Regions from separate parts of the Neobacillus sp. BP17 genome, predicted to be linked through region 3. Evidence: a T-box and tRNA genes for the amino acid it is inferred to sense, from the RefSeq annotation. Region 3 holds a T-box; the other regions hold tRNA genes.
What was found. A T-box is a leader RNA that pairs with one kind of tRNA and senses whether it is charged. The one in region 3 lies ahead of trpS (tryptophan--tRNA ligase), so its partner is inferred to be a tRNA-Trp.
Positions count from the first base shown of each region.

Region 1: it encodes a tRNA-Trp, which carries the amino acid that the T-box ahead of trpS (tryptophan--tRNA ligase) is inferred to sense. The anticodon was not compared.
Region 2: it encodes a tRNA-Trp, which carries the amino acid that the T-box ahead of trpS (tryptophan--tRNA ligase) is inferred to sense. The anticodon was not compared.

Region 1 covers NZ_CM184198.1:3,542,116-3,545,362, forward strand. Annotated here, with positions in the region: gene AC4QJR_RS17015 (catalase) at 1-808, opposite strand, end outside; tRNA gene AC4QJR_RS17020 (tRNA-Arg) at 1,032-1,105, opposite strand; tRNA gene AC4QJR_RS17025 (tRNA-Asn) at 1,111-1,185, opposite strand; tRNA gene AC4QJR_RS17030 (tRNA-Ile) at 1,195-1,268, opposite strand; tRNA gene AC4QJR_RS17035 (tRNA-Gly) at 1,278-1,351, opposite strand; tRNA gene AC4QJR_RS17040 (tRNA-Cys) at 1,363-1,436, opposite strand; tRNA gene AC4QJR_RS17045 (tRNA-Gln) at 1,445-1,519, opposite strand; tRNA gene AC4QJR_RS17050 (tRNA-His) at 1,537-1,612, opposite strand; tRNA gene AC4QJR_RS17055 (tRNA-Trp) at 1,628-1,701, opposite strand; tRNA gene AC4QJR_RS17060 (tRNA-Phe) at 1,715-1,787, opposite strand; tRNA gene AC4QJR_RS17065 (tRNA-Asp) at 1,834-1,907, opposite strand; tRNA gene AC4QJR_RS17070 (tRNA-Ser) at 2,067-2,159, opposite strand; tRNA gene AC4QJR_RS17075 (tRNA-Ala) at 2,167-2,239, opposite strand; tRNA gene AC4QJR_RS17080 (tRNA-Pro) at 2,257-2,333, opposite strand; tRNA gene AC4QJR_RS17085 (tRNA-Arg) at 2,340-2,413, opposite strand; tRNA gene AC4QJR_RS17090 (tRNA-Leu) at 2,431-2,519, opposite strand; tRNA gene AC4QJR_RS17095 (tRNA-Gly) at 2,526-2,600, opposite strand; tRNA gene AC4QJR_RS17100 (tRNA-Leu) at 2,640-2,721, opposite strand; tRNA gene AC4QJR_RS17105 (tRNA-Lys) at 2,760-2,832, opposite strand; tRNA gene AC4QJR_RS17110 (tRNA-Thr) at 2,854-2,929, opposite strand; tRNA gene AC4QJR_RS17115 (tRNA-Val) at 3,104-3,179, opposite strand; tRNA gene AC4QJR_RS17120 (tRNA-Glu) at 3,219-3,247, opposite strand, start outside.
Region 2 covers NZ_CM184198.1:3,758,289-3,761,535, reverse strand. Annotated here, with positions in the region: rRNA gene AC4QJR_RS18180 (23S ribosomal RNA) at 1-794, shown strand, start outside; rRNA gene rrf (5S ribosomal RNA) at 869-985, shown strand; tRNA gene AC4QJR_RS18170 (tRNA-Thr) at 1,011-1,086, shown strand; tRNA gene AC4QJR_RS18165 (tRNA-Leu) at 1,138-1,222, shown strand; tRNA gene AC4QJR_RS18160 (tRNA-Gly) at 1,231-1,305, shown strand; tRNA gene AC4QJR_RS18155 (tRNA-Leu) at 1,313-1,401, shown strand; tRNA gene AC4QJR_RS18150 (tRNA-Arg) at 1,422-1,495, shown strand; tRNA gene AC4QJR_RS18145 (tRNA-Pro) at 1,504-1,580, shown strand; tRNA gene AC4QJR_RS18140 (tRNA-Ala) at 1,598-1,673, shown strand; tRNA gene AC4QJR_RS18135 (tRNA-Met) at 1,696-1,772, shown strand; tRNA gene AC4QJR_RS18130 (tRNA-Ser) at 1,798-1,890, shown strand; tRNA gene AC4QJR_RS18125 (tRNA-Tyr) at 1,916-2,000, shown strand; tRNA gene AC4QJR_RS18120 (tRNA-Trp) at 2,004-2,074, shown strand; tRNA gene AC4QJR_RS18115 (tRNA-Leu) at 2,127-2,208, shown strand; gene AC4QJR_RS18110 (helix-turn-helix transcriptional regulator) at 2,499-2,711, shown strand; gene AC4QJR_RS18105 (DUF2178 domain-containing protein) at 2,704-3,096, shown strand.
Region 3 covers NZ_CM184198.1:1,511,399-1,514,645, forward strand. Annotated here, with positions in the region: gene AC4QJR_RS07225 (YjbA family protein) at 1-408, shown strand, start outside; gene trpS (tryptophan--tRNA ligase) at 467-1,459, opposite strand; T-box leader at 1,508-1,762, opposite strand; gene AC4QJR_RS07235 (DUF3899 domain-containing protein) at 1,818-2,174, opposite strand; gene AC4QJR_RS07240 (peptide ABC transporter substrate-binding protein) at 2,396-3,247, shown strand, end outside.

The DNA.
Region 1 (3,247 bases), 2.0 Mb from region 3:
CTCGTTCAATCGCTTCATATAAATCTTGTGTCGCATGACCAACGTTCTTTGCTTGAATCGAGTTTGCCTCTTCTTGTGTTAGGTTACGAATTCCTTGCTTCGGCTCCCAGTGATACTTCACCAACACCGCCTCGCCTTTTTCATTTACCCATTTATACGTGTTTACACCAGAGCCCTGCATATGGCGGTATGTTGCTGGAATCCCCCATGGAGAAAATAGGAATGTAATCATATGCGTTGCTTCAGGTGTACGAGAAACGAAGTCAAACATCCGCTGTGGATTCGGGACGTTCGATGCTGGATCCGCTTTAAATGCGTGAATCATATCAGGGAATTTCATCGCATCACGGATAAAGAAAATTTTTAAATTATTCCCAACCAGGTCCCAGTTCCCATCTTCCGTATACATTTTCACCGCAAAACCACGTGGATCACGTGCAGTTTCCGGCGAATCTTTCCCACCTGCCACTGTGGAGAAACGCACCATTAACGGAGTTTTTTTCCCTGCTCCAGAGAACACTTTCGCGCGTGTATACTTCTCTACCGGCTCATCGCCCACTTTTCCGTAGGTTTCAAAATAACCAAATGCTCCCGATCCTCGTGCATGGACCACACGTTCTGGGACCTCTTCCCGATCAAAATGGGAAATCTTCTCAATAAAATGGTAATTCTCAAGTGTCGCTGGGCCACGATTCCCAATAGTACGGATATTTTGGTTATCTATCACGGGATGGCCCTGGCGCGTCGTCAACGTCTCCCGATTTACATCCTGTTCATTTGAAGCATTCACATTTTTGTTCTCTGTCAAAATAAGTCCTCCCTAAAAAAGTTATCCTTATTTTTCCTCTTAAAAGTGAATTTATTCAGCGTTAGAATAAGCTGGAAAAGCAGGTAAAAAACACCTACAAAAGGTAATTGTTCGAGTCATTTCCAGCAAAATACCCCGGATTTCTTCATAAATGATTGTGGGGGTTGCTAAAAATGTGCACAAAAAAAACGCTTAGATAAGCGTTTTTCACTTTGTTTTTTTACGCGCCTTAGAGGATTCGAACCTCTGACCCTACGCTTAGAAGGCGTATGCTCTATCCAGCTGAGCTAAAGGCGCATTTATGGCTCCGCAGGTAGGACTCGAACCTACGACCGATCGGTTAACAGCCGATAGCTCTACCACTGAGCTACTGCGGAACAATATGATGGGCCTAAATGGACTCGAACCATCGACCTCACGCTTATCAGGCGTGCGCTCTAACCAGCTGAGCTATAGGCCCATATTTATGTGGAGCGGGTGATGAGAATCGAACTCACAACATCAGCTTGGAAGGCTGAGGTTTTACCACTAAACTACACCCGCATTTATTAAATTGGAGGCAACACCCGGATTTGAACCGGGGATAGAGGTTTTGCAGACCTCGGCCTTACCACTTGGCTATGCTGCCTTTATGTATGGCTGGGCTAGCTGGATTTGAACCAACGCATGTCGCAGTCAAAGTGCGATGCCTTACCGCTTGGCTATAGCCCAATGGTTTATACAATATATGGGGCGGCTGATGGGAATCGAACCCACGAATGTCGGAACCACAATCCGATGCGTTAACCACTTCGCCACAACCGCCATTATAGAATCATTTGGCAGGGGTAGTAGGAATTGAACCCACACCAAAGGTTTTGGAGACCTTCGTTCTACCTTTAAACTATACCCCTCCATATAAAAAGGTGGCTCAGGACGGAATCGAACCGCCGACACAAGGATTTTCAGTCCTTTGCTCTACCAACTGAGCTACTGAGCCACACAAAATCTTTATCAACAGTAGTTACCTACTGGGGATAAAAGTACGGTCCGGACGGGACTCGAACCCGCGACCTCCTGCGTGACAGGCAGGCATTCTAACCAACTGAACTACCGGACCAGAGTTTTCTATTTGGAGCATGCTCCACGATTTGATACTGACCGCCCTGATTTCAGAAAGCATATTCAAGCAGCGGCTCAATCGTTGCGCTGTAGATCATTCGAAGAAGCATATTCGAACGTGCTCCACCCCGCGACAATAAGAATAGATTACGAGTTATGGAGGAGGAAGAGGGATTCGAACCCCCGCGCGGTATGACCCGCCTGTCGGTTTTCAAGACCGATCCCTTCAGCCAAACTTGGGTATTCCTCCGAATAAGTGGAGTCTAGGGGGATCGAACCCCTGACCTCCTGCGTGCAAAGCAGGCGCTCTCCCAGCTGAGCTAAGACCCCATATATTATTAGAAGCATGGTCGGGAAGACAGGATTCGAACCTGCGACCCCTTGGTCCCAAACCAAGTGCTCTACCAAGCTGAGCTACTTCCCGTTAAAGTGCGCCCTGAGAGATTCGAACTCCCGACCTTTTGATTCGTAGTCAAACACTCTATCCAGCTGAGCTAAGGGCGCATATGATTTAATTTAAATGGTGCCGAGGACCGGAATCGAACCAGTAAGGTAGTCACCTACCGCAGGATTTTAAGTCCTGTGCGTCTGCCAGTTCCGCCAAACCGGCGTAAGTTGGAGCGGAAGACGGGATTCGAACCCGCGACCCCCACCTTGGCAAGGTGGTGTTCTACCACTGAACTACTTCCGCAAAGGTTGTAAGTTATATTGCTCTTGCAAAAAACTTTGATGCGGGTGAAGGGAGTCGAACCCCCACGCCTTGCGGCGCCAGATCCTAAGTCTGGTGCGTCTGCCAATTCCGCCACACCCGCAATATTAATAGTTATTTTGCTTTCGCAAAAAACTCTAGTGAGCCATGAAGGACTCGAACCTTCGACCCTCTGATTAAAAGTCAGATGCTCTACCAACTGAGCTAATGGCTCAAAAAAAGCAAAAAAAATAAATGGTGCCGGCGAGAGGACTTGAACCCCCAACCTACTGATTACAAGTCAGTTGCTCTACCAATTGAGCTACCCCGGCGTAAAATTTGAAAAAATATTTAGTTTGAACACGCTGGTATTGTTACCGTCATCCTGACCTCAAAAAGCTTGTCCAAGCAGCAGCTCGGTCAGTATGCTGAAGTTCATTCAGGAAGCATATTCGGTCGTGCTCTACCAATTGAGCTACCCCGGCATAATCTTTGAAAGATAAATATGGTGGAGGATGACGGGATCGAACCGCCGACCCTCTGCTTGTAAGGCAGATGCTCTCCCAGCTGAGCTAATCCTCCAAAATAATGAAAGTTATTTTCACTAGCATGAAAAAACTTTGGTGACCCCTACGGGATTCGAACCCGTG
Region 2 (3,247 bases), 2.2 Mb from region 3:
GCTTGTACAGGATAGGTAGGAGCCTGAGAAACCGGAGCGCTAGCTTCGGTGGAGGCGTCGGTGGGATACTACCCTGGCTGTATTGAAATTCTAACCCGCACCCCTCATCGGGGTGGGAGACAGTGTCAGGTGGGCAGTTTGACTGGGGCGGTCGCCTCCTAAAAAGTAACGGAGGCGCCCAAAGGTTCCCTCAGAATGGTTGGAAATCATTCGCAGAGTGTAAAGGCACAAGGGAGCTTGACTGCGAGACCTACAAGTCGAGCAGGGACGAAAGTCGGGCTTAGTGATCCGGTGGTTCCGCATGGAAGGGCCATCGCTCAACGGATAAAAGCTACCCCGGGGATAACAGGCTTATCTCCCCCAAGAGTCCACATCGACGGGGAGGTTTGGCACCTCGATGTCGGCTCATCGCATCCTGGGGCTGTAGTCGGTCCCAAGGGTTGGGCTGTTCGCCCATTAAAGCGGTACGCGAGCTGGGTTCAGAACGTCGTGAGACAGTTCGGTCCCTATCCGTCGTGGGCGCAGGAAATTTGAGAGGAGCTGTCCTTAGTACGAGAGGACCGGGATGGACGCACCGCTGGTGTACCAGTTGTTCTGCCAAGAGCATCGCTGGGTAGCTATGTGCGGACGGGATAAGTGCTGAAAGCATCTAAGCATGAAGCCCCCCTCAAGATGAGATTTCCCATAGCGCAAGCTAGTAAGAACCCTGAAAGATGATCAGGTTGATAGGTCAGAGGTGGAAGCGTGGTAACATGTGGAGCTGACTGATACTAATCGTTCGAGGACTTAACCATTTAAGGTGAACTCAAGTTTACAAACTTCTTCTGCATTATCTAGTTTTGAGGGAATGAAGCCTCAAATTTTATAGTCTGGCAGCAATGGCGAGAAGGTCACACCCGTTCCCATACCGAACACGGAAGTTAAGCTTCTCAGCGCCGATGGTAGTTGGGACACGCGTCCCTGTGAGAGTAGGACGTTGCCAGGCGGTTTCTTAAATTTTAAACCTATATGCCGGGGTAGCTCAATTGGTAGAGCAACTGACTTGTAATCAGTAGGTTGGGGGTTCAAGTCCTCTCGCCGGCACCATGCTTCTTAATTATTGGAATTACATCAGCGGAAGCATACTTAATATAATATGCGGGTGTGGCGGAATTGGCAGACGCACCAGACTTAGGATCTGGCGCCGCAAGGCGTGGGGGTTCGACTCCCTTCACCCGCACCAAGTTTTTTGCGGAAGTAGTTCAGTGGTAGAACACCACCTTGCCAAGGTGGGGGTCGCGGGTTCGAATCCCGTCTTCCGCTCCATGATATTGCCGGGGTGGCGGAACTGGCAGACGCACAGGACTTAAAATCCTGCGGTAGGTGACTACCGTACCGGTTCGATTCCGGTCCTCGGCACCACAAAATAATTAAATTCATTTGCGCCCTTAGCTCAGCTGGATAGAGTGTTTGACTACGAATCAAAAGGTCGGGAGTTCGAATCTCTCAGGGCGCATTTTTTATCGGGAAGTAGCTCAGCTTGGTAGAGCACTTGGTTTGGGACCAAGGGGTCGCAGGTTCGAATCCTGTCTTCCCGACCATTCTTCTTATAACTTTTGGGGTCTTAGCTCAGCTGGGAGAGCGCCTGCTTTGCACGCAGGAGGTCAGGGGTTCGATCCCCCTAGACTCCACCAATTACTTTAAAGACAATATTATGGCGGTGTAGCTCAGCTGGCTAGAGCGTACGGTTCATACCCGTAAGGTCGGGGGTTCGATCCCCTCCGCCGCTACCAATTAAGATTTTTTAATTATTATAATGGAGGAATACCCAAGTTTGGCTGAAGGGATCGGTCTTGAAAACCGACAGGCGGGTAACACCGCGCGGGGGTTCGAATCCCTCTTCCTCCTCCAGTTTTATCATTTGTTTTTTATATGTGGAGGGGTAGCGAAGTGGCTAAACGCGGCGGACTGTAAATCCGCTCCCTCCGGGTTCGGCGGTTCGAATCCGTCCCCCTCCACCATTTAGGGGCATAGTTTAAAGGTAGAACTAAGGTCTCCAAAACCTTCAGTGTGGGTTCGATTCCTACTGCCCCTGTTAAATATTACTCACAAAATATCATAGTTTTATCTATGGATTCTTTAATTATGCCGGTGTGGCGGAATTGGCAGACGCGCACGACTCAAAATCGTGTTCCGTGAGGAGTATCGGTTCGACCCCGATCACCGGTATCTTTATTTTATTACTTTTTCTTATCGTCAATTAGCAGTAGAATTGAGTTATATCAACGTTTTGAACGTCTATTTACAGTAATGTAAGTAGGCGTTTTTTGTTTGTCTTTAAGTTATTCTTTGCTGTTTCCTTCATGACAAAATTATTTCAAATCGTGTTCACTGGTGGGGGTAAATATCGATAAGGCATTTTAAAGTGTAAAATATCTTTGACACCCCATTTATCATATTTTATAATCAAGATGTAAAAAACCTTTTACACCTTATAAAATCTAAAGGTGGCATAGTGAATGGAAAATAGAATTAAGGAGTACAGAGAAAAAAGCAGTCTTTCTCAAGGGAAGTTAGCAGAATTATGCAATGTAAGCAGGCAAACGATTAACGCTATCGAGAACAATAAATATGACCCAAGTTTGCAGTTAGCATTTGATATCGCAAGGACATTGGGAGTCGCCATGGAAGATTTATTTATCTCTGAGATTGGGGGAAAAAGGAATGAATAAAACCAAAAGTATTATCGTTATTTTAGTCTTTATTGTTTTTCTATCCATTGTAGGATTTACCTTATACAAATGGGTTAGTTATGGAACTATAGATGCAGCTGGTATTTTCTTTAGTTTTCTAGCGTTAAGCTATTTTTTTAATTTGCTTAATTGGGGCCATCATGAAGGTGGTGGCGAGAAAGATGAATTAGACAGGCATATTGAAACCCAAAGTGCCAAAATAGGTTATTATGTTCTCATGATTTTATCTGGTTTAATATTGTTTATTTCTGAAGGGACAGGCAGTTTCAATGAAATTGATAATTATCCACTGGTTATAGTGGTGGGTATTACTTTTGTTACAGTTCCGATTACAGAATTTATATATTCAAAGAAATACAGGTAAGTATACTAGTACCTATCTAATTAACAAACGAATAACATTATTTAAATAGCACAATAGAACTTTTTGAGTTCAAGTTCATTTTATGAAAAGAAAGTTCAGAAATGTTGATATATCAATGTTTCTGAGCTTTCTTCGGTTTTGTCGGTCACCA
Region 3 (3,247 bases):
AGACAAGAGCAGTTAGTTTACGAAATGATAAGTCAACATGAGGCTAATAAATACCACTTTTATGAGCAGCCAAAATCAAAAGACTATCACATTCTCTCACCTGAGCCGGAATTAATGAGAGGTTTAACAAGAAAAGAACGTCAATTAAAACAACTATTATTTATGGCACTAGACCAACTACTCTCATCGAGTAATGAGGCAGAAGTTAGGTATTGGTACACTGAATGGTGTCCGGAAAATTATTCAACGATTCAAGCTTTAAATTTTGAAGCCGCATGGGAACAGTTATTTGAGGAAACAAAGTATGGATGGTCGAAGAGGCATGAAACATTTTGTGAAAATCTAATAAAAGGACAGCCGTTTTTTGAAAAACTTTGGGAAATGGAACACGGTCCAAAAGTAAATTAAAAGCCTGACCCAACAGATATGCTACACATATCTGTTGGGATTCAGGCTTTTTTAAATTCTACCTCTTCTTACGGCCTAACCCCATAGCGTTTTCCATTTTCTTCAAAGTCTTATTAGCCACTAAGTTTGCTTTTTCTGCACCTTCATCCAATATACGGTCAAGTTCGGGTGAATCAAGTAATTCATAGTATCTTTCTTGTATTGGTGTAAAGAAGTTGACAACGACATCGGCTAGGTCACTTTTAAAATCACCGTAGCCTTTCCCTTCGTACATTCCTTCAATTTCAGAAATAGTTTTTCCACCCAAGATAGAGTAAATTGATAATAGGTTTGATATACCAGGTTTGTTTTCTTTATCGAATTTAACAATCCCTTCAGAATCTGTCACAGCACTCTTGATTTTTTTCACCATTTGCTTCGGATCATCTAAAGGTGTGATATTAGCTTTTTGGTTTGGATCGGATTTGCTCATTTTTTTCGTTGGTTCTTGCAGAGACATAATTCTTGCACCAACCTTAGGAATACTTATTTCAGGAATAGTTAAAATGTCTCTGTATTTTTTATTAAAACGTTCTGCTAAGTCACGAGTTAATTCCATATGCTGCTTCTGATCTTCGCCAACAGGAACTAAATCTGTATTATATAGAAGAATATCGGCTGCCATAAGAGGAGGGTAAGTTAATAAACTTGCCTGTACTGCCTCTTTCCCTGTGGATTTATCTTTGAATTGAGTCATTCTTTCTAATTCTCCGATATAGGCTACACACTGCATCAACCATCCCGCTTGAGCATGAGCAGGAACCTCCGACTGAACAAACAATGTGGCTTTGTTTGGATCAATTCCAACTGCTAGATACAATGCAGCTAAACTTCGGATATTTTTCCGCAGAATTCCTGGGTCCTGCGGAACGGTAATGGCATGCTGGTCTACGATACAAAAAAAGCAATTGTATTCGTTTTGCATTTCTACAAATTGTTTCAACGCTCCAATATAGTTACCGAGTGTTATCGTTCCACTTGGCTGAATACCAGAAAAAATCGTTTTCATAATCATTTCCTCCTAAAAAATATATAAAAAAACCATTCATCCCCTAAAACGAATAGGGACGAATGGTTCGCGGTACCACCCTAAATTACTCAAAAAAGAGTCACTCATTGCTAAAACCATCTCGAAGACAATTTAGCCACCTTTTAACGCAAGGTTACGTCTAATCCTACTTATATATAACATAGAAATAATTTGTTCAGATAGAGGCTCCAAAGTCCATTCCGTATTTATTCGTGTTTGTTTCCACCACCCACAAACTCTCTGATCCGAATGTAAATACGTACTACTCTTTATCATCGCCTTTTAAGCAACTATACAATTGTACTTATTATAATGAAACGAATAATTATTTTCAAGTCAGTTAAAAATAATATATGACCAGGGCAATAAGCATAAACAGTCCATTAATAAGCCCGTAAAAAGCTAAGGGCTTTTGGTTGAATGTAACAAGTTCTGATAAAGGAGGTATTTCATCAAATCGTCTTTTATTATGACCTCTTTGAAACGCAAAACTGAAAGATTTTGAAATGACGTCATAAAAGCCTGAATGGATAGTATAAACAAGCAAGGAAGTAAGCAAGAGTCCTGCTGAAAAATAAAAAGATATATTGATATAGCTTAACAAGGACACTTTGTGATTATTAATAAAAGAAATAAAAATAATCACTAGTTGTATGAATGCTATAATTAGGAGTTTTTTCTTAAGTTGATAATTCACTAAATAACCTCCAAAAGATTGATTTAATAGGGGTTTACTTAAGTATATTATATTAAAAATCCGTATAAGTCTAAATTATAACATAGGAAAATGTAATGATAACGTAAAGAATGTTTCTGAACTGTAAATAAACTTCAAAAAAATAATGTACAATTTCTAGAAAATATGTATAATAGAGAATGTAGTAATTTTTCAGAATAATAGAAAAGGGAGGTCTACTAGTGAAGAAATCAAAACTTTCACTACTATTAGTACTATCACTAGTTCTCAGCATGTTCCTTGCAGCATGTTCGGGCGGAAACAAGAATGAAGGTTCGTCCAAAAATGAAGGCGATAATAAAGCCGGCACTGAAGAAACCCAATTAGCAGATGAGCAAGTTCTAAATGTTCTTGAGTCTGCAGAAATTCCTTCAATGGACAGCGTAATGTCTCAAGACGTATTGAGCTTCACAATGTTAAATGCTACAAACGAAGGTTTATATCGTTTAGATCCAGACCAAAAAGTTATTCCTGGCGTTGCTGAAGCAGCACCAACTTATAATGATGATAAATCTGTTATCACAATTAAATTAAAACAAGATACAAAATGGTCAAATGGTGACCCTGTAACTGCACATGACTTTGTATTTGCATGGCAACGTGCAATTGATCCTAAAGTTGCTGCTCCATACGGTGCATACTTCATGGAAGGCAAAATTAAAAATGCATCTGAAATTGTTGCTGGAAAAGCAAAACTTGATGATTTAGGTATTAAAGCAGTAGATGATTATACTTTGGAAATTACATTAGTAAGACCACTTCCATACATCGAATCTTACTTAACTTTCCCATTGTTCTTCCCACAAAACAAAAAGTTTGTTGAAGCGGAAGGCGATAACTATGCGAAAGATGCAACACACCTACTTTACAATGGTCCGTTTAAAATGACTAAATGGGATGGTCCAACAGGAACTGAGTGGGTATTAGAAAAGAATGCTGATTATGTAAATGCAAAGGACGTTACTTTAGAGAAAATTAACTTTAACGTTTCTAAAGATCCACAAGCATCTGCAAACGCGTATACTGCTGGTGAA